2 regions of the Pseudoalteromonas sp. 1_2015MBL_MicDiv genome follow, and region 1 is predicted to be linked to the other one. Evidence: predicted binding sites of a transcription regulator. Region 1 holds the regulator's gene; the other holds the start of a gene.

Region 1 (17,593 bases):
CTATTGGCACAATAGGTATGATGATTTTAGCAATGATGACGCGTGTATCGCATGGTCATACAGGGCGTACACTCGCTATTCCTCATTACATGGCTGTTGCTTTTGCGCTTTTGCTTGTGGCCGCTATTATTCGTTCATTACTCCCTTTTATTATTGGGCCTCACCTTGCTTGGCAAATAAGTGCTTTGCTGTGGCTAGTGGCTTTTTCGTTATTTTCAATTCACTGCATACCTATATTAACGCGGCGTCGTGTTGATGGGCGTCGTGGTTAGTTCATCCATAGGAAACACATATGTTATCTAATAAAACTATTGAGATTGTAAAAAGCACAGTTCCGTTATTAGCGCAGGCGAGTACGGTTGTTACCGATCATTTTTATAAGCGTTTATTTAGCCATAATCCTGAGCTTAAAAATATTTTTAATATGGCGAATCAAGATACAGGTCGTCAGCAATTTGCACTTTTTAATGCATTGGCTGCGTATGCACAAAATATTGATAATTTAGCCGTATTAAAAGAAGCGCTAACACGTATTAATCATAAGCATACAAGCTTGAATATTTTACCTGAGCATTACCCTATTGTAGGTGCACATTTAATTGGTACTTTAAAAGAGCTTATTCCTGAGCAATTTACTCCCGATGTTGAATACGCTTGGCGCGAAGCTTACGGCGTACTTGCTGATATTTGTATAACCGAAGAAGCTGCTTTGTATGAGCACAGTAAAAATAAACACGGTGGTTGGGCGGGAACTCGCCAATTTGAAATAACCAGCAAGCAGGCTGAATCAGAACTAGTAACGAGCTTTACACTTACGCCAGTTGATGGCGAAGCTGTTATTACACATAAACCAGGGCAGTATTTAGGTATTAAAGTTAAGCCAGAGGGCGCTGAATATGAAGAAATTCGCCAGTATTCTATTTCACAAAAAAGTAACGCTAAAAACTACCGTATTAGTGTTAAAAAAGAGCTACAGCCAAAGCCTGGCATGGTGTCTAATTATTTACACTCATTAGAGCAAGGCACTATTGTTGAGTTATACCCGCCGGCAGGAGACTTCTTTTTACGCAATAACACAAGTCCAGCGGTACTCATTTCAGCAGGTGTTGGGCAAACGCCAATGCTGGCTATGCTTGAAACGTTATTAAGTGATAATTCTAATCAAGAGATTATGTATTTACATGCCTGCGAAAATACTCAGCAGCACTCGTTTTCAAAATATTTATATGATCTAACAGCGCAGAATAACCGCTTGCAAACAATAACCTGGTTTAACCAAGCGACAGAGGGCGCTGATTTTACAGGGTTGATGAACTTAAACGCAGTACAAGCACAGTTACCATTGAGTAATGGCGACTTTTACTTGTGTGGCCCTGCGGGGTTCATGGCATTTATAAAAAACCAATTACTTGGGCTCGGTGTTAAAAGTGAGCACATTCATTACGAAATATTTGGCCCGCATCAAGATTTATAATACCGTTTAAAAGTGGGCATATTTTAGATAATTATTTAGGCTACTAACTTAATCTCGCACTATAAAATTTACTCAATAGTGCGCAACCAATTAAATTATAGTTTTTTAGTATCACTTTGCGCTGCAAACGTTTGTTTTTGCCATGCATTAAAGAGCTTTTGTTGCTTATCTGATATCTTTAAACCGTAGGTTTTTTGCATATAAGCATAGGTGTCGGCTATACGTTTTCGCGCATAAACAGGCGGTTCAACTACACGTTGTTTAAAGTTTACTTTTACTTCGCAGCGGCCATACTGTGTGGCGTTTTCGTTAAGCATGCCAAATCGATAATTGGAGCGATCGGCATTAATTTCGCCAATAGCTGGCGCTAAGTTGTTTATATCGGCTTCCATTTTTCTAAATTTAGCACTTACTTTTCTACAATTTTTTCGCCCGCCATCTTGCCAACATTGTAGTTGATGACCAAATTCCCACGCCGGAACAATGTGTTCCCACTCAATGCGTAGTGCTCGCACGTTTATCTTACCTGAGCGTGTAAGCGTATTTCTCGGAACGTAACCACAGTTTGCGGGATCTGGAACGAGTTTTTTACCTTCTTTTTTAATGTCGCAGCCGCAGTAGATGCTTTTAGCGTTGTCAGGTAGGGTTTTAATAAGGTGTTTTTTTGCAGTAGAAAAACGGGTGAACTGCTCCGCTGATACCGAAACACACAAAAAACAAGCCAATAAGGCCAGAATAAATCGAGTCATATCCATCACATATGTGAACTACAGGAATGGCTAGTTTAAGCTGTTGATTAAAAAAGATAAAGAAGACTTAGAATTTAGCTTGAAATGGTTACTGGTACTTGCTCTTTTTATTTTTGTAAAAAAAGCTGATAGTGCGGGGAAACTATCAGCTTTGTATAAGCTATTTAACCTGAGCTTTGGTTAAGATACTTACATACTATAGCGAATACCTAAAAAGAATTGCCTACCAGTATGATTATACTCTCGTGGTAAATTAAGAGTTCCGTCACCAGTGGTATACAAGCGCTCATATTCATCGGTTAAGTTAATAGCTTCAAATGTTACGGTTACATTGTCATTGAGGTTATAAAAAGCAGAAAGGTCATAATGTGCTGGACCTGTTGTTGCTTCTTCAGCATTACCATTACTGCCAGTATAATCAGTAATGTAGTTATCGCGTTTATTCATTGAAACGCGAGCGCCATAATTTTCTTCTTCGTAATAAAGTGTGAAATTATATGAATTTTTAGAAAGCCCCGTTATTTCTCCTGCGGATACGTGAGTGTAGTTAGAAACAATACCGGTATTTTTTAATAACCCCGGTAAAAAGCTAAATGGCTGTTGATATATTAGCTCAATACCTTTAACAACAGTTCCCTTGCCATTTACAGGTACGTAATGGGTGTAGGGTGTTGTTCTTGGGTCAAGTGCACTTGATGGATCGTATTGCGGATCGTTATCAATGAAAGGTAAGTATGCAGGGTCAACTAATTTTTCTTCAGTTGAGCTGGTGATGAAAGTACCTATATCTTTATAAAAACCAGTTAAAGCAAGTAGCGACTCTTCATCAAAATACCATTCGATACCTAAATCAGTATTTGTTGAGGTGAATGGGTCTAAAAATGGATTACCCGCACTGACTGTTCCATTTAAATAGGAGAATGATGGGTTACCTGGGTTTAGTGAGCCAAGGCTTGGACGGGTCATGGTTTTGGATAACCCTAAACGTACAACAACATCTTGCGTTGCATCCAGTGCTAAATTTAAAACAGGTAAAACATTATCGTAACTATTTTCAATTTCAACAGGATCGCTTTGAATAAAGCCCGTTGATGTTGTTTCTGTTTTTACATAACGTAAGCCTACATTTGTTCGTAGGAGCATATCAGATATTTCATATTCAAAATCTGATTGAATATAAGCAGCGATGGTTTCCTCTTCAACTTCCCAGCTTTGTGCACTTCGCGCCGTCCACTCTTTATTGAGTAGTTGTGATTCAATTGCATCAAAATCGGCCACAATAAATTGCGGTAACGTACCATCATAGCCTGAACCATAATCATCGTAAGGCATTAATTGTGAAAAGCCGACGGCTGACTCTTGATCCGGAAATCCATTAATTTGCGATTCATCATAGTTTACTGTTCTATCGTTATAAGCAATCCCACCTTTAATGCTCATAAAGTCTGTTTCGTAAGTTAAATCTAATTTGGCAGTATCATTTTTTCTGAGTACATCCGTAGCACGAAGTCGACCGTCTGTTAAATTAAATGAACTTGCATCTAAATTATCATAGCCATAATCCATCACTGCAGTATTTGCGCTATTTCCAAAATCAATTGAGACGGTATGAGGTGTATTGCTGGTCATATTATAACGATATTGCTCAGAGCGAGCATTTGACTCAGCGGTGCCGATCATTGCATCTAATTTTAAGTAGTCAGATAGGTGGTATTTACCAGATAACACATACTGTTTAAATTTTGTTTTAGATACCTGTTGACGGCTTTCTGCACGGGACTTTACTCCACTAAATGTACCTGCCTGAATTTGTTTTCCATTTTCGGCAACTGTAATAGAGTCTGGAGTGATCTCGCTAAATGTATTTCTGAACATTTCGAAGAAATTATACATCGTACGACTGTTGTCGAGGGTAGAATGCAAGGTATCGAAGGTAATTACTAAGTCATCGTTAGGCGCATACTGTAATGAGCCTGTAAAACCTAATCTATCTTGTTCATTACCAAAAAAATCAGGGCGGGGAAGTCGAGGAGTCCATAGGCAATTTACATCATCAACTTGCTCACCTTCAAATTCACAATTTCCCACATCAGCTGTGCCAATAACGTCAGTATTTGATGTGTCAGCATAGACACCGCCGCCGTCTTTGACGGGGGTTGTCCAGCGAACGGTACCAAAACCTTCTTGGCGAACTGTGCGCTCTGATTTAGCGACAGAGAATAAAGCCCCAAAGGTATCGTCAGCAAATGTATTACTGATCATAAATACCATTCTAGGGTCTGTCTCTTCTGTTAAATCGTTATAGCCTGCCTGTGCCGACGCAGCTACATGAAGACCGGGGGAATCAAAAGGTTTTGCTGAATACATATCGACAGTACCTGCAATACCTCCTTCTTCGGTTGCAGCTGTTGGTGATTTTTGAATATCAACGCGATTGAATAGCTCTGATGCAAAAACGTTGAAGTCAAATGCTCTGCCGCCATTTACACCACCACCCGAATCAGTCCCATCTGTACTAGCAGGAACTTCCATACCATTAAGGGTTGAGCGGGTAAAAGATGGGCCTAAACCACGTAGAGTAATTTGACGTCCTTCTCCTCCTTCTCGCGAAATTGCGACACCAGGGATTCGCTGTAGTGACTCTGCGATATTTAAATCTGGAAATTTACCAATGTCTTCGGCTGCAATTGATTCCGTGGTATTTACTTCAAACCTTTTGGTAGCCAGCGATTTATTAAGTGATGATCTAAAGCCTGTAACTTCGATTAACTCAATTTCACTTTTCTTTTTTATATTTGTTTGTTCGGCTTCTTCAGCACTGATTTGAGCTGTCGTGCTAATTAATAATGCACTAATAATGTAATTAAGTGGCCTGAGAGTGAATCTTTTTGACGTTTTCATTGTGTGTTCCTGCTGAATTTAGGTAATGCCACTCAGTTCAGATTTTGCACTTATTTTTTGTGTTATAAGTAAGCGTAAATATGAGTGAGGTGTGTTTGGCTTTATTTAAATACACCTCTTTAAACAGTGTATTTAACCCGCATATTTAAAATGCCACCGGTGGCATATAAAAGTCAAGGTTATTTTTTATACTTTTTTAAACAATAATTCACTTAATTTTAATCCTCAAAGGTCAACAGGCCATGGAGTTTATAAAAAAGTATTGTTTGTACTTAAAAATGATAAATATTAAATAATGGATTATAAATGCGTAAAACTATCTATTTACCATATAAAACAGCTTATATTACATAGTTGATTTGGTATAAAAGTAAAACTGCGTTAAAGTTTGCGGTGTAATCATTAGAGGATAAATACTAAACAATGTCGGAAATTCAATTTTTAAATGTAGATCTAGAGCTTGAATCAAAGCAGGATATTAGCGTGCTAGTGGCAGACTTAAAAAAAGTCGCTACAGTTTTACATTATGACAAAGACGAATACCGTCAGTTAGCCCGCATTGAAGCTACAGGTGAAGTAGGTACACCAGATAAAGCAATTAACCATATCTGTGAGCTTATTGAATCGTGTTCGCGTAATGCGTTAAAGCAATGGCTAAGTTGTTCACGTAGAACATTTGATATTGGTTTTGAATCAGGCACATCGCCTAAGTGTTTTAACCAAGCTTTAGATGCAGATACATTATTACGTATATCTGCTATTGGTGCGGGTATGGAAATTACAATTTACCCAATCGAAAAGTAACAGTAAGTAATTATCTTCGCTCTACTACGGCTGCGGTCATTCTTGATACGCAGCAAAGCTCGTTTCGACTATTAGTAATTTTTATTTCCCAGACTGAACTACGCTTACCAATATGAAACGCTTTTGCGGTGGCTGTTAAAGTACCATTACGAGATGCTTTTAAGTGACTGGCGCTAATTTCTTGTCCGACACAATAAAACTGAGTGAAGTCGACTACGAAGTTAGCTGCATAACTTGCCACTGTTTCGGCAAGCACTACGTTGGCTCCTCCATGCACCATGCCCATTGGATTATGATGCGCTGGTATGGCAGGCATAGTTGCTACGAGGTAATCATCACCAATTTCGGTAATTTCAATTCCCATGGTTTTCATTAGTGTACCTTGGCCGTTTATACCCTCATCTAGCTGTTTGCAAAACTCTAAAGTAACAGGTTGATACCAAATACTCATAAGCTTACCTTTTAAAATAGTAGTAAAAATATGGCTTATATTTTCATAAAGTTAAGATAATGAAAATAAAAAAGTGGATCTAAATTTATAGCCAGATAGCGTGAGGCGGATAGTAAGAAGTAATAATAGGGATATCGTAGTTTATTGATACAATCGAGCAGTAAAGAAGAAATCGCCCTAGGCTAAATATAAGCAAGCAGCATAATGTTACTTGCTTATACTTAGCCAGATCTTTTATTGGTAACTAGCTATTAACTCGACATTACTAAAAGCACTGTAGCCTTTAATCATAATAGAGTAATTACCAGTGCGGGTGTCGCTACAGCTTTCATTATTTCCGTTTTTATACGGTCGGCAATCGTAGTTACTGCTCGTTGCAATTGCATTATATTTTACATGTAGGTCAACATCCCCAGTGCCATTAGAGGTCGAAAATGTGACTTGCTCAGCTTCACTTGGCACTGTAAAAGTAAACAATTGCTCACTGTTTCGATCACCACTAACAACGATAGATTGGTTATTTTGCAGTGTATTGTTATTTACCGGTGGGCTAGATGCAGATCTAAAATTTGCAATTGTGGGGTTTGTTAAATTTAAGACTCTAGCGTTATCGTGTTTTGATGGAGTTCCCATAACACTTCCGCTGTATGATTTGTTTGGATTTGACCAGTAATTGATTCTTGTGCAGTTATTTGTGCAGTTATAAGCCATTACTGAACGCCATTGTGATTGAGGTTGCTGATAACCATGGCCGAACGAATAAGGAGATGTTGATGGATCGTTTTCAGGGTTATGACGAGCACCTTGTAAATGACCAATTTCATGACCGAAAGAGTAATAGCCGGTTGCACAGTCATAATCAACCATCGCAAATGCGCTGTTAGCATTTGCACCAATTGCTTTGGCTTGGCCACAGTAGCCGTTAACGTCGTTTATTAATATGACTACATCAGCACCGTATTGATCTCGTAGTGTGTGCGCTTCATCCATATAACCATCGTTTTTGGTAGCTAAACGATTTAAATCCGTACCTGAATTTGTAGCTTCAGTATAATTAACTCGGCTTACATGGGCCAAACTAACAACTGCGTTGACACCTGAGTTTTGGTAACCCTGATTAGTCTCTACTATTGCAAGATCAATCAAGCTATTAATATCACTAGATTTTTGTTCTGCGGCTGGGGTGTATAAAACGAGTAAGCTAATATTGCTTTGCGCGTTAGTTGCCATAGCTGTTTGGAAGCTTTGTTCTGTTAAAATTTGTTCACTGATTGAAATAGTGTTGCTAGATTGCTGATAATCGGGTGCATGCTCAGCAGGTTGCTTGGCAGGATCTAATTCAATAAAATTATGATCAGAATGTTTATTCGGTTGCAATTTATAAACATGTTCATTTACCTTTATCGTACCAGAAATCCCCTTTGTAGATTTTATCAGTGTTACTTCGTCACCATCTAAGCTTTTACCTACCCAAATTAAGTTACCAGTTGCTGATGTACTTGCTGTACTTTTGATAAATTCAATGTCACTTCCCTGAACAGGTAAAAAGAATGCATTGGTTTTTGCGCTTAGTTCGAAAAGCGGTTGTCCAAATTGAGATTGAGCATTACCTTCTTTATTAATGTTTTGCGTAAAGTTAGAGTGTTGCACTTCGAAAAGTGGGACTTGGGCATACGCATAGCCGCTAAACAATAAGCCAATAAACAATGGTGAATATTTTTTCATTTGATAATCCTTTTAAGTGTTTGTACACATAAAGTGTACATGTTAATAAGTTGTTTTCAATTTATTAACATGTGGCTGTCATCAAATTAGCCCTTAATCGTAAATATAAAGATACAAATGTTTATTTTATGTAAGCAGTCGTTGTTTCTACATAAGTGTAAAAGTGATTTATTAACAGCAAGCAATCAATGTAATTTAAATTTGCGATTTTTATTTAACTGTATATACTCACAGTTAAATGTACTGTATGGAAAACCAGTTGTATGCGACCATTAACGAAGCGCCAAGCTCAAATTCTCGAATTAGTTAAAGTTTTTATTAAAGACACTGGTATGCCTCCTACACGTGCTGAAATTGCACAAACATTAGGCTTTAAAAGTGCCAATGCTGCTGAAGAGCATTTAAAAGCGCTTGCTAAAAAAGGTGCTATTAAGATGAAACCAGGTGCAAGCCGAGGTATTCAACTTGTTGAGGAAGAAGAGCCTGAACAGTTAGGTTTACCTCTTATCGGGCGAGTCGCAGCGGGAGAGCCTATTTTGGCGCAAGAGCACGTTGAGAGTCATTGTAAAATTGATCCATTAATGTTTAAACCAGCTGCTGATTTTTTATTGCGCGTTAACGGTATGAGCATGAAAGATATAGGTATTATGGATGGTGATTTGTTAGCTGTGCATAAAACTCAAGTTGCAGAAAATGGACAAGTTGTAGTTGCTCGTGTTGATGATGATGTTACCGTAAAGCGGTTTGAAAAAGCAGGCCGAAAAGTATTATTGCATGCTGAGAATGACGACTTTTCGCCAATTGAAGTTGATCTAGAAAATGAATCTTTTAATATAGAAGGTTTAGCCGTTGGAGTTATAAGAAACGCTGATTGGATGTAGTTTTTAATTTATTTTTATAAATGCGTGCTTTTTAGCACGCATTTTTGTTTTAACATTAGCACTAAAAATATGACGTAAACAGCCAACTAATTATTTTAGCTGTAAATTTTTTTGCACTTATATTTCCCCCTCCGAATACGTTAAACCCCTTTGTTTTGCTCATATTTTGAACTTCCTGTTGACTAGTTGATTACTGACTTTTTATTAATTACTCAATATCACCTGATTGTTTTTTATACTAAAACTTGCTTGTTGTTCGTTTTTTAGCTAATTATTAATGTGCTGAGCTAATAATAACTCACAGCTTTTTAGTTTTGAGAACACACAATATACACAAACTCGTTGTTGGCGCAGCAAAACCAATCAATATTAAATAAGATTGGCTAAAAAAATAAAAATAACGAATTGGCGTTTAAGCCGTATGCCTCTTCGCTTTGCATTCGCAATAGCATCAAAGGAGCCGTCACATGGGTAAACTGACCTCTACCTTGTGGCTTATATTATGTGTTTTTTCGCACTCAGTTTTGGCGAACAGCCAATACAATATGCGCAAAGGCGTAACCGATATAAGCAATAATGTATATCAGCTGCACATGACCATATTTATAATATGTTGTGTGATTGGGGTGATAGTGTTCGCAATTATGTTTTGGGCACTTATTCATCACCGTAAATCTAAAGGGGCTGTACCTGCCCAATTTCACGAAAGCACTAAAGTAGAAATACTTTGGACTGCAATTCCGTTTGTTATTTTAATTGCTATGGCAGTACCAGCCACTAAAACCCTTATTGCAATGGAAGATGCCAGCAAAGCTGATCTCACTATTAAAATTACGGGTTCGCAATGGAAATGGCATTATGAATATATGGGCGAAGATGTAGAGTTCTACTCTATTTTGTCTACCCCGCAAGATGAAATAGCGAATCTTGCAGATAAAAACCCTAACTACTTACTTGAGGTTGATAAGCCTCTTGTACTGCCAATAAATCAAAAAGTACGATTTTTAATGACTTCTGATGATGTTATTCACTCTTGGTGGGTACCTGATTTTGCAGTTAAAAAAGATGCGAACCCCGGCTTTATAAACGAAACATGGACCAATATTAACGAAGAAGGTACTTACCGAGGCCAATGTGCCGAGCTGTGTGGTAAAGATCATGGCTTCATGCCTGTTGTGGTGGTTGCTAAATCTGAGGCTGATTTTAAAACATGGTTAGCAGATGCAAAGCAGGCTAAACAAAAAGCAGCATTAGCAGATGCCGCATTACTTGATAAAACCCTCCCAAAAGAAGAGTTAATGACTTTAGGCGAACAAGTATATATGGCTAATTGTGCAGCGTGCCATCAGCCTACGGGCATGGGGTTACCGGGTGTATTTCCTGCACTTAAAGGCAGTCCGATAGTGCTTGGCGATATAAAAGATCACATTGATGTAGTTATCCATGGACGACCCGGTACGGCAATGCAAGCTTTTGCCAAGCAGTTATCTATAAAGCAATTAGCTGCGGTTATTACTTATAAACGTAATGCGTGGGGTAATGATACGGGTGATGTTATTCAACCGAGTCAAATACAGACAGCACTTGATGCCAAAGTGGAGGCGAACTAATGAGTAGCATAGTAGAACAACCTAACGCCAATGAAGCTCATCATGCTCATCACCCAGCTAAAGGTTTTAAACGCTGGCTTTACACAACTAATCATAAAGATATAGGTAGTTTATATTTAATTTTTTCGCTGACCATGTTCTTAATTGGTGGCGCAATGGCTATGGTGATCAGAGCTGAACTATTTCAACCAGGTTTACAGTTGGTCGACCCTCACTTTTTTAATCAAATGACCACAGTGCATGGTTTAATTATGGTGTTTGGTGCGGTTATGCCAGCCTTTACAGGCCTTGCTAACTGGATGATACCACTCATGATTGGCGCGCCAGATATGGCATTGCCAAGAATGAATAACTGGAGCTTTTGGATTTTACCGTTTGCGTTCTTAATCCTATTGGCATCGTTATTTATGCCTGGTGGGGGTCCTGCATTTGGTTGGACTTTTTATGCACCACTGTCCACAACATACAGTAATGATAATACTGCATTGTTTGTATTTGCCGTACATATTATGGGAATTAGCTCAATAATGGGCGCAATCAATGTGATTGTAACCATAGTGAACTTACGTGCCCCAGGCATGACATGGATGAAGTTGCCCTTATTTGTATGGACGTGGTTAATTACTGCCTTTTTATTAATAGCGGTAATGCCAGTACTTGCAGGGGCTGTCACTATGGTACTTACCGATAAGTACTTTGCGACCAGCTTTTTTGATGCCGCAGGCGGTGGCGACCCGGTGATGTTCCAACACATTTTTTGGTTTTTTGGTCACCCCGAAGTATACATAATGATTCTTCCTGCCTTTGGCATTATATCTACAATAGTACCTACCTTTTCTCGTAAAAAACTTTTTGGTTATGCCTCAATGGTATACGCCACATCCTCCATAGCACTATTGAGCTTTATTGTATGGGCTCATCATATGTTTACTACTGGGATGCCGGTCGCTGGCGAGTTGTTTTTTATGTACGCGACCATGCTTATATCGGTACCTACAGGAGTAAAAGTATTTAATTGGGTTGCCACAATGTGGAAAGGCTCAATAACTTTTGAAGTGCCAATGCTTTTTAGTATTGCGTTTATTGTGCTGTTTACCTTAGGTGGCTTTTCGGGGTTGATGCTGGCAATTACACCTGCTGACTTTCAGTACCACGATACTTATTTTGTAGTGGCGCATTTTCATTATGTATTAGTAACAGGGGCTGTATTTTCGATAATGGCGGGGGCCTATTACTGGCTGCCCAAGTGGACGGGCAATATGTTTAATATCACGCTAGCTAAATGGCATTTTTGGCTATCGCTGGTGAGTGTGAACGTATTGTTTTTTCCTATGCATTTTGTAGGGCTTGCCGGTATGCCGCGTCGAATTCCCGATTATGCACTTCAATTTGCCGACTTTAACGCAATCATAAGTATTGGTGGATTTGCCTTTGGTTTATCGCAATTGTTGTTTGTAGTTGTGGTAATTAAATGCGCGCGTGGCGGTGATAAAGTGCCTGCAAAAGTATGGGAAGGGGCAGAAGGTCTTGAGTGGGAAGTTGACTCTCCAGCGCCATATCATACTTTTTCTACGCCGCCGGTAATCAAGTAATGACACACGCACCGCTACTCAAACGTTTGGTACTTATTTGCATAGGCATGTTTGCCTTTGCCTTTGCTTTAGTACCTTTGTATGACGTGTTTTGTGATGTAACAGGGCTTAATGGAAAGCCTTCGCTTGAGCAAGCAGAGCAAAGTACACAAATAGTACAAAACCGAGAAGTTGGCGTTAGCTTTACTACCCACGCACAAAGTGGTGCACCGTTTGAAGTTAAATCAAAAGAATACAGTTTAGTGGTAAAACCCGGTGCAATGCGTGAAGTAATGTTTAGTGCAAAAAATAACAGCAACCTAGATAAAGTAATGCAGGCTGTACCATCAGTTTCGCCAGGTAAAGCGGCAAAGTATTTACATAAAATAGCCTGTTTTTGCTTTGATCAGCAACCTCTAAAAGCAGGGGAAGAACTTGAATTTAAATTGCTTTTTTATGTTGATACCGCACTGCCAAGCGACATTGAAGAATTAACTTTATCTTATACCGTATTTGATATTAGTGAACAGCTGGTGGCAAGTAATAACTAGCTTTTTAAACTAGTGTGAAACTAGGAGTAATAAAATGAATCAAGAATATGAGCATTATTATGTACCAGAACAAAGCCCGTGGCCTATTGTGGGCGCTATTGCATTGTTTTTTATTGCAGTAGGGGCCGGCTTAACAGTTATGAGTGTAGGCAAAGAAGGAGGTAGCGGGGTTTACCTGCTTTATACCGGTATTGCTGTACTTGTGTATATGTTGTTTAGCTGGTTTAAAAATGTAATTAGTGAATCGGACCAAGGTCTGTACTCAGCACAAATGGATCGCTCTTTTAGACAAGGTATGAGCTGGTTTATTTTTTCTGAAGTTATGTTTTTTATGGCCTTTTTTGGTGCGCTTTTTTATGCACGGGTATTGTCGGTACCTTGGCTTGGAGGCGCAGGCAATAATGCAATGACTAACGAGGTATTATGGCCTACTTTTGAAGCCGTTTGGCCGCTAGTTTCAACACCTGCTGGCGAAACTACTCAAGCTATGGGCTGGCAAGGCTTACCACTTATAAATACCTTAATACTGCTTACTTCCTCAGTTACTTTACATTTTGCCCACGTAGCGATGGAAAACAATAAACGCACTCCACTTAAGGTTTTTTTAGGCGCTACTATTTTATTGGGCGTTTGCTTTTTAGGGCTGCAAGTTGAGGAGTACATGCATGCATATAATGACCTTAATCTAACGCTAGATGCGGGCATTTACGGTAATACGTTCTTTCTATTGACTGGTTTTCATGGCATGCATGTAACGCTAGGAACCGTACTTTTATTTGTAATATTTTTACGGATATTAAAAGGGCACTTTACTAAAGATAAGCACTTTGCTTTTCAAGCAGCTGCTTGGTATTGGCACTTTGTAGATGTGGTGTGGCTGTGTTTGTTTGTATTTGTATATGTGCTGTAGCGTTTATTGGCGAATTATTTGCTTTAATAAAACCAAGTTTAAGCGCTGCAATAACAACAACTAAAACAACGACCGAAAACAATACGCGACGACCTAAAAAGTGAGACATAGGTCGTCCCTCAGTTTTCCCTGACACCATAATAAACAATGCTCTAAATAAGTTAAAAAGTATAAATATTAACAACAGTACGATAATAATTTTAATAATCACTGAGTTGACCCTTTATGCAGTTAGTTTTATGGCACAAACAAAAGCTTAGCTCACTAATCACACTTTGTATGGTTGTGGTTGTTGTACTTGTGTGTGTGCGATTAGGGTTTTGGCAGTTGGAGCGAGGTGAGCAAAAGCAGCAACAACTAACCGCTATTGCTAAGCAACAGACTCGAGGTGTGATGAGCTGGTCTCAATTACTTAACCTGCCTGATAGCTGGAACAAAACTGGTGTATTGGTTGAGTTAAAAGGGCGATTTGTGCAAAACCAATATTGGCTTTTAGATAATCAAGTTTATAACGGGCAAGTAGGGTACGACTTACTTGCTTTACTAAAGCCAGACACCGAAGAAAAAGTGATTTTAGTTAATTTAGGATGGGTAAAAGCGCCTATATCTAGAGATGCACTGCCAAAGGTTACTCTGCCTACAGGTATTTTTATTCTTAAAGCGCAAATAAAAGAAAATAATTTAAGTAGCTTTACGCTTGAAGATAAAACTACAAATAACGACTTACCTACAAGAATCCAATCTATCGACTTGGATATGTTGAGCACTCAAAGCCAGCAATCATTAATTAATTTTATGGCTTACAGACAAGGTACTGGTGATGAGATTGCAACACCTCATTATGAGGCCGTTGTTATGAGCCCTCAAAAGCATAATGCCTACGCTGTGCAATGGTTTTTAATTGCTGTTGCATGTGCTGTTGTGGCTATTTTTGCGAGTAAAAAAAGGACACATAATGAAAAATAATCCCCTTTTGTTGTTTGTGGGCTGCTGCGCAATCCCATTAGCTTTGGCATATGGCGCTTTAAAGTCTGATTGGTTGCCTACTGCAATTACTAATAATGGTGAGTTTTTAAGCCAAGAAATAAAACTTAAAAATTGGCCGCAAAATAATCCCAAACAATGGACTATTGCACTTAATTATTCAAACGAATGTAACACCCCATGCAGCGAACAGCTCAATGCACTGAATAACTTATATGTGGCACTTGGTAAAAACCAAGGCAAGGTTGATATGGCTGTAATGGGAAGTCCCGACAATAAAAATCTACCATGGAAAATTATTACAGAGCAACAGAGTTTAAATCCTGCAAGTTTATATTTAATTGATCATATGGGGTTAGTGGTACTTGAATATCCCTTTAAGGCTGAGCCACAAGAAAACCGTTTAGTACAAAAAGGGTTATTAAAAGATCTAAAAAAATTACTTAACTATTCTCGTTCTAGCTAACTAAGCTGAGCTTAAGTTGGAGTATCTGATGTATAAAAATTATAAAAACTTAGTATTAATAACAGGGTTACTCGCTTTGATTGTAGTTGCTTTAGGTGCGTACACCCGCTTAAGCGATGCAGGTTTAGGGTGCCCCGACTGGCCTGGTTGTTATGGCTTTTTAACGGTACCTAAGCATGAGGCTGACATAGCCTTAGCAACTCAAAGCTACCCCGATATGATGTTCGAAACAGCAAAAGCGTGGAAAGAAATGATTCATCGCTACTTTGCAGGTGCTTTAGGTTTACTTATTTTAGGTTTATTTGTGTTGGCTTTTTTAAAGCGCCAATATCCAACTACGCCAGTTAAACTGCCTTTAGCTTTACTTCTACTCGTGGTGTTTCAGGCTGCCCTTGGTATGTGGACAGTAACCATGAACCTTCAGCCGCTTATTGTAATGGGCCACTTATTAGGTGGCTTTAGTATTTTGTCACTTATAACGCTTTTATATTTACGGCTAACCGCAAAACCTATTATGGGTGGCGATAGCGGCGCAAAACGCTATTTTGGTTTAAGTTTAGTAGCGCTCAGTGTATTAATTATCCAAATTGCACTTGGTGGTTGGCTGGCTGCAAATTACGCCGCTCCTCATTGTAGTGGTTTGCCATTGTGTAATTACGCACAACCGTTTTCATTGAGTAGCGTATTTCAATTACCACTTGAGCACAGTAATTATGAGTTTGGTGTGTTATCGCAGCAAGCGCGTATGTCTATTCATTTATTACACCGCATTTGGGCACTGGTTACTTGCATCGTTCTGGCGCTAATTATGTGGAAAATATACAGCCAAGCGTACTCTAAAAAAATTAAAAATTGCGTGGTGAGCGTATTACTTGTCCTGCTTTGCCAAATTAGCTTAGGGCTTATTTTAGTACATTTGCATATTCCGTTGGGAGTTGCACTGGCGCATAATTTGATGGCTGCCATACTGTTATTAAGCATGGTTAGGTTGTGTTATTACCTAAAATCACGCACATAAAGGGGAAATGTAATGGCACTTATTATTGATAAAAAAATACTGCTACCCGTTAATACTCAATCGCTAATTTCGCGTACTCATAGTTTGCTGCAAGACTACTTAGCAATTAGTAAATTTAAAGTGGTAGCCATGCTGGTACTAACAGCTTGGGTTGGTTTAGCGCTGGCTCCCGATGTAGGGCGTGGTATGGCTGTACAGTTTATTAGCTTGTTAGGTATAGGGCTACTTTCTGCTGCTGCAGCGGTTATTAATCACGTGGTTGATAGCGAGATAGACTCAAAAATGGCAAGGACTCGTCATCGTCCTGTGGCTAAAGGGCGTCTAAGTAAAACACATGCGCTTAGCTTTGCAGCTATTATTGGGGTTGCTGGTTTTATTATGCTAATGGTGTGGGCTAATACCTTAACCGCTATATTAACGTTATTTGCATTGGTAGGTTATGCATTTGTTTATACATCATTTTTAAAGCGTGCTACACCGCAAAATATTGTTATAGGTGGGTTGGCTGGCGCAATGCCTCCATTATTAGGTTGGGTGTCAGAAACAAACCAAATGGCAGCAGCCCCTTGGTTACTTGTAATGATAATATTTACCTGGACTCCGCCACACTTTTGGGCGCTGGCTATAGCACGAAAAAGTGATTACGAACGCGCTAAAATCCCTATGTTACCGGTAACCCATGGAATCGACTTTTGTAAAACCTGCGTCGTTGCCTACTCTGTTTTACTCGCTGTTGTTTGCGTATTGCCTTATTTAATCGGTATGTCTGGAGTAATTTATTTAATAGGCGCATGTGTATTAAATGCAGTGTTTATATATAAGGCGGTCAAATTAAAAATTGCTGGAAATGATGAGACTGCAATGGGCTTATTTCGTTTTTCGATTATTCATTTAATGGTACTCTTTGTAATCTTATTTATAGATAAATGGCTCCCTTTATGAAGCAGTTATGGCTTGGATTAATTGTTGTTTTAGTTTTGTTTTTATCAGCATGTTCAAATGAAAATAGTCCACCAGATGTAGATGCATTAGTTTACGAAAATGCAAAGCCACTGTCTGATTTTACGTTAAACGATCAGCGCGGCGAATTAGTGACTAAGCAACAATTTTTAGGACAGTGGAATTTAGTATTTTTAGGCTACACAAGCTGCCCAGATATTTGTCCATTAACACTAGCTAAGTTAAATGCTGTTTATAAAAACTTACAGGCAGATTATCCGCTACAAGTTTGGTTTTTATCGGTTGATCCAAAACGCGATACACCAGCTAAACGAAAGCAATATATAGATTACTTTAACCCTGATTTTTTAGCTGTATCAGGGGAACATAAACACCTTTTTCCTGTTGTTCGAGAGCTTGGCTTAATTTACGCCATTAGCGATAGTAGTGAATCAGAATATGCAGTTGATCATAGTGCTTCGGTCGCTATGGTTGATCAAAATGGAGCCGTAAGAGCTATTTTTAAACCCGAATTTAAACAAGGTAGTGTGCCATTAAT
Region 2 (5,349 bases), 380 kb from region 1:
CTGCTTGTCCTTCACCTGACTCAAGTGATGTATGCGCTAAAAAGCCTTGTAGTGGTGAGCTGTACTCTTCGTCTTCAGGTAGCTCATACTGATCACACGCGCTAATTAGCTCTTCTAAGTTTTCTACGCGAGCACGGCCTTTTTCACCTTTTTCGGCTTGGTACATTGCCATCAAGCCTGAGGTTTGAATTGTGTACTTAGCTTGCTCATGCAAAGTTAAATCGCTAATTTTATCTTCTATTTGTTCAACGAGTTCTACAAACTTACTTACTGCGCCAGAAGCACGACCAGATAAATGCTGTTGTTCTACAATTGCTTTTGCGGCATACCAAAGCGGTAACGATTCTGCTCGAGCGCAGTCGCGTATATGGCTCAATGTTTTATCGCCAATACCGCGTGCTGGCGTATTAATTACGCGCTCAAATGCGGCATCGTCTTGACGATTACCTACTAGGCGTAAGTACGACAACGCATCTTTAATTTCTTGTCGTTCGAAGAATCGCATACCACCATAAATACGGTATTTTAAGCCTTCTTGCAGCATGGCCTCCTCGAGTACACGAGATTGCGCGTTACTACGGTATAAAATTGCGGCATCTTGTAGTGCATTACCTGCATTTAACCAGCTTCGTAGTTTGCTACTTACAAAGCGTGCTTCGTCTAACTCATTAAATGCCGCATAAATAGAGATTGGCTCGCCATCGTTACCGTCGGTCCATAAGCTTTTACCCATACGCTCTGAGTTATTTTGAATTAATGCATTAGACGCTTTCAAAATAGTTGCTGTTGAACGGTAGTTTTGTTCAAGACGAATGGTTTCTGCGCTAAAGTCAGTTAAAAATCGTTTAATATTTTCGATTTTAGCACCGCGCCAACCGTAAATACTTTGGTCATCGTCGCCTACAATCATGATACTGCTTGTATCGCCTGCAAGTAACTTTAACCAAGCATATTGAATGGTATTTGTATCTTGGAACTCGTCTACGAGCATATGTGCAAAGCGTTGCTGGTAATGACGTAGTAACGTAGGGTTATTTTTTAACACTTCGTAGCTGCGTAGTAATATTTCGGCAAAATCAACTAAACCAGCTCTATCACAGGCTTCTTGATAGGCGGCGTAAACACGCAGCATCATTTGCTCGTTAATATCGTATGCTTGAATATCTTTAGGGCGAAGTGCTTCATCTTTTTTAGCGCTGATGTACCAGCCAAATTGTTTGGCGGGCCATTTTTTATCATCGATATTCATCGATTTTAATAAGCGCTTGATCATCCGAAGTTGATCGTCAGAGTCTAAAATTTGAAAGGCTTCTGGTAAGTTAGCTTCACGGTGATGAGCACGTAAAATACGATGCGACAAACCATGGAACGTACCAATCCACATACCACCTACAGGGGCTTTTAGTGTTTCTTCAACGCGGCTGCGCATTTCTTTAGCCGCTTTATTAGTAAAGGTTACGGCAAAAATACTGTAAGCAGATGCTTGCTCAACTTGCATAAGCCACGCAATACGATGAACTAACACTCGTGTTTTACCAGACCCAGCACCTGCTAACACCAGCATGTTTTGTAGTGGGGCTGCAACGGCATCGCGTTGTTTGTCATTTAAGCCATCGAGTAATTGTGAAACGTCCATCGTTACGCCTTTTTAATCAATATTGTGGGCAGTATAACAGGTGTTTTTGTTAGGCTAAATAAAATACTGTTTTTATAAACAGCTATTTATAAAATAGCCTTAAAAACGAGTAACTTGCTAATTTTTTGAACAAACAAAAAGCGTAAACGCACAATAAAAATTGCTAATTTGACCTAAAGTTAGCAAAATTTACTAACTCTCTAAATTCAGGGTAATTTAACTATTTGATTTGTAAGCTTTAATAAATTGGCATAGAGTGTGTAAGTAAATAATTATAAAATCAAATAAATACAGAGGTTAGTATGGCAGATCAAGGTTCCGGCGGTAACGTAATCGCAGCATTATGTAATATATTTTTTCCTGGTTTAGGTCAGTTAGTGCAAGGGCGTATTTTAGCGGCTATATTTTTTGCACTCGCTATTATAATAAGTTACGCACTAATTTATGTGCTTGTAGGTTTTGTACTTGTGCCTATTATTTACTTATGGTCGATTATTGACGCAGCGCGTTATAGATCGCGAAGTTAACGGTTTTAAAGTTGAGTAAAATAGCGCCCATGTGGCGCTATTTTACTTTATATGTCCTGTGGTTTACGGGCGTTTACGTATATAATTACGCAATTAAAGATTTACAGGCAAACCCTATGGAATATCAATTTATTCGCGACCCTATTAGTGGGCTACGTATTAAAATAAGCAGTGAACACGCTATTATTGGTCGCTGGCTAAACGAAGAAATAGGCAAAGACAAAGTAGCTATGGTGCAAGCGCTTATTGCATCGGTGAGTTCAAGCTATGAGCCGCTAACGCTAAAAGGCCAAGAAATAGATTTAATATTAACCAAAGACGAAGCACTGTTTGAAGCCCATGCGCTTCATCAAGACAGTGAAGACCTAATAGCGTATCAAGATGACGATTTAGCGCTTGAAGAAAATGGTTTAAGTAGTGGTTGTGGCTTTGAAGATTTCATTGATTTAATTGATTCATGGCATGAGTTTACGACTGGTCGTTAAGTTATATTATCTATATTATTTTTATAAATTTATTTAGAGTAGAAAATTTAAAATGAAAAAAGTTGAATTAAAAATTGTAAATCGTAAAGTCGGTACTGAAATTCCTATGCCAGAGTATGCTACAGATGGCTCGGCTGCTATAGATCTTAGAGCTTGTATTGATGGTATTTTACAAGTTTTACCGGGTGAGACAAAATTAATACCTACTGGTATTGCTTTAAATATGCAGGATACAGGAATGGCTGCTACTATTTTACCTCGCTCAGGTTTAGGTCATAAGCATGGGATTGTATTGGGTAATTTAGTAGGATTAATTGACTCAGATTACCAAGGTGAGTTATTCATCTCAGTATGGAATAGGGGGAGTGATGAATTCGCAATAAACTCTGGTGATAGAATTGCTCAATTAATGTTTATTCCAGTACTTAAAGCTGATTTCGTACTTGTAGATGAGTTTGAAGCAACAGAGCGTGGAGCAGGTGGTTTTGGTCACACTGGTGTGAAATAGAGTAGAAAAGCGTGCAAGTCTTGCACGCTTAAAATTGAAGGAAAAGGAATTGAATAATTTTTTTCAAGCTGTGATTGCTGGCGGGATACTGTTTATTCCCGTTTTATACTCTGTTGGTGATTCAGTAAAAGATAGTTTAATCGCTAGCCTTATATACTTGGCTATTGTAGTAGGGGTATGCGGGTATATTTACAAAAATGGTCTCCCAAGCACGCGGTTCGAATTTAAATTAAGATTTTATAAAGCTCTCAAAAGTAAAGTTATTCGACAGGAGGCAAAAAATAGTCGTTCCCTCAGCGACTTTTCAAAATGGTTAGCTAAAAATCACCCCTTAGAAAGCCTATTAGCTAACAAACCAATAGAAAAAACACACTTTACTCGTTTTACCAATTTTGAAGCTGCTATCTTTATTTTACTTGTTAATAATGACTATGAGTGCATAAATTGCAGCCAGCTTTCATCAGAAGATTTTAAAGAAATTTTTACTAAAGCTTTAAAAGAGTCGTTTTATAAGAGGCTAATGCTCAAAGAGTCTCTGTCGCAAATTATTAAGCCAGTTGATTTAGATAAATTACTTACCAAGTTTGAAGAACAATTAACTGTAGATAGCGATTTAAGTAATGAAAATACTGGTAATAACTTCTTCACTGATAAGGTTAGAGAGCTATGTGGCGAGGGGGGAGAAATGAAAATATCAATTTTCTCAACCACTTCGCAATTATCACACGATATATTAAAAGATTTAAAAGCTTATCAAACAAGTACCACTAAAGTTGATATAGATTTCTATATTTGTAGTCCAAACGTTAAAGCAGACTCTGCAATTTTGGAATTAACGAAAGAGTACGAAGTCCCCGTTGGTGCGTTGCCAGATCAGTTTGTAAAAGCTAGTAATAAAAAAGCACATGTAGAGATGGATATTATCCGCCGCGTATTTAGAGTATTGCGTTCTTTTAAAGACATTAAAGATAATCAAGAAAGCTATTGTAAAACGTCGGTTTATTTATATAAAAAAAGCTATCCCGGTTGTAAAATTCGTCTAATAGAAAACAAGTTTGTTGAATTACAACCTGGTCCATTAAAGTTTGCTAATAATTTGTATCGATTTCGTATCGCGAGCACCGATTCAGAACTAATAAATATACTTAGTGATGCTGTTAAAAACTTTAAAGATAGTAATGAAGTTCAATGTATTGAATTATTAAACCAACCAATAGAGCAGGCAGAAAAGCAGGCATTACTAGAGTTAGCCGAATGGCTAATATCAAGGGGCATAAAAACAGATGATTTATCTAAATATGCAACAGATATTCATGCATTTAGTGGCGATCAAGAAACACGTGCTAGACTAAAATTTTTACAAAATAGAATAGGAACTGCTTATAAAGCTATAACTAATTTGAGTAATTTTACAAATGAAGAGCTTTGTGCGGAAGAAAACTTTAAACAATCAACAGGTAGCGGCATCAGGGAAGTAGAAATAAACAATAAAATTAAACATACAACAGTTGCTGCAATTTTTACAAACGATAATAAGATCCTTTTAATTGAAAAAGCTAAAGAATTTTACCAGGGAAAATACAGCCTTGTTGCAGGGCATGTAGAGCATCAAGATAATACACTAGCCGAAGCTGTGACAAGGGAAGTTAAAGAAGAGATAGGTTTGAATACAAGTAACTTAAAGTATATTTTTCATATTGGAGATTTAACAGATAGATGTGGTCATGGTGGTGAACTCCATGATTGGCATGTGTTTAATTCCTATGAAATTATTGAAGAAAAGAGTTTAAAACTTGGAGCTGAAGTTAAAAATATAAAATGGGTTCCTTTAGACGAACTTCAAGACATTAAAGATAAATTAACTGATGGTGCTTGCAAGATTTTTAATGCCATGGGTTGGTTGAAATGAAGACCGTTGTTATAAGGTTAATTGGTGGCGGTGCTATTTCTGAGATCAGCACCGAAATTGATGTGCCATGGTGGGGGTATAGAAATATGCATATCACTCCTGATGTATTCAAAGATTTACCAGTGATTATTGCAAACAACCCATCAACAAAGTTCATATTCGTTTGCGGTGGCATAGGGGCTTTTCTTTTTACTGATTTAGTTAAAAACCTAGCTATGAATAGTTATGCAGATGAAGTTGGGAAAGGCATAATTTCGATATTAAATGGTATCGCAATATCATAT

The links. The regulator LexA, encoded in region 1, represses DNA repair genes until DNA is damaged. The targets are predictions, from matches to a motif close to TACTGTATNNNNATACAGTA.
Region 2: the regulator LexA is predicted to act here: its motif matches at 1,701-1,720, upstream of uvrD (DNA helicase II).

The regions. Positions count from the first base shown of each region.
Region 1 covers NZ_CP012737.1:147,653-165,245, forward strand. Annotated here, with positions in the region: gene AOR04_RS00725 (NnrS family protein) at 1-272, shown strand, start outside; gene hmpA (NO-inducible flavohemoprotein) at 293-1,474, shown strand; gene AOR04_RS00735 (endonuclease) at 1,570-2,223, opposite strand; gene AOR04_RS00740 (TonB-dependent receptor) at 2,413-5,124, opposite strand; gene AOR04_RS00745 (hypothetical protein) at 5,548-5,928, shown strand; gene AOR04_RS00750 (PaaI family thioesterase) at 5,939-6,379, opposite strand; gene AOR04_RS00755 (M12 family metallo-peptidase) at 6,614-8,104, opposite strand; gene lexA (transcriptional repressor LexA) at 8,368-8,985, shown strand; gene coxB (cytochrome c oxidase subunit II) at 9,453-10,595, shown strand; gene ctaD (cytochrome c oxidase subunit I) at 10,595-12,187, shown strand; gene AOR04_RS00775 (cytochrome c oxidase assembly protein) at 12,187-12,717, shown strand; gene AOR04_RS00780 (cytochrome c oxidase subunit 3) at 12,752-13,627, shown strand; gene AOR04_RS22075 (DUF2909 family protein) at 13,530-13,838, opposite strand; gene AOR04_RS00790 (SURF1 family protein) at 13,853-14,593, shown strand; gene AOR04_RS00795 (transmembrane cytochrome oxidase associated protein) at 14,583-15,077, shown strand; gene AOR04_RS00800 (COX15/CtaA family protein) at 15,106-16,095, shown strand; gene cyoE (heme o synthase) at 16,108-17,037, shown strand; gene AOR04_RS00810 (SCO family protein) at 17,034-17,593, shown strand, end outside.
Region 2 covers NZ_CP012737.1:3,725,513-3,730,861, reverse strand. Annotated here, with positions in the region: gene uvrD (DNA helicase II) at 1-1,636, opposite strand, end outside; gene AOR04_RS16730 (hypothetical protein) at 1,939-2,163, shown strand; gene AOR04_RS16725 (YacL family protein) at 2,280-2,648, shown strand; gene dut (dUTP diphosphatase) at 2,701-3,156, shown strand; gene AOR04_RS16715 (NUDIX hydrolase) at 3,206-5,065, shown strand; gene AOR04_RS16710 (hypothetical protein) at 5,062-5,349, shown strand, end outside.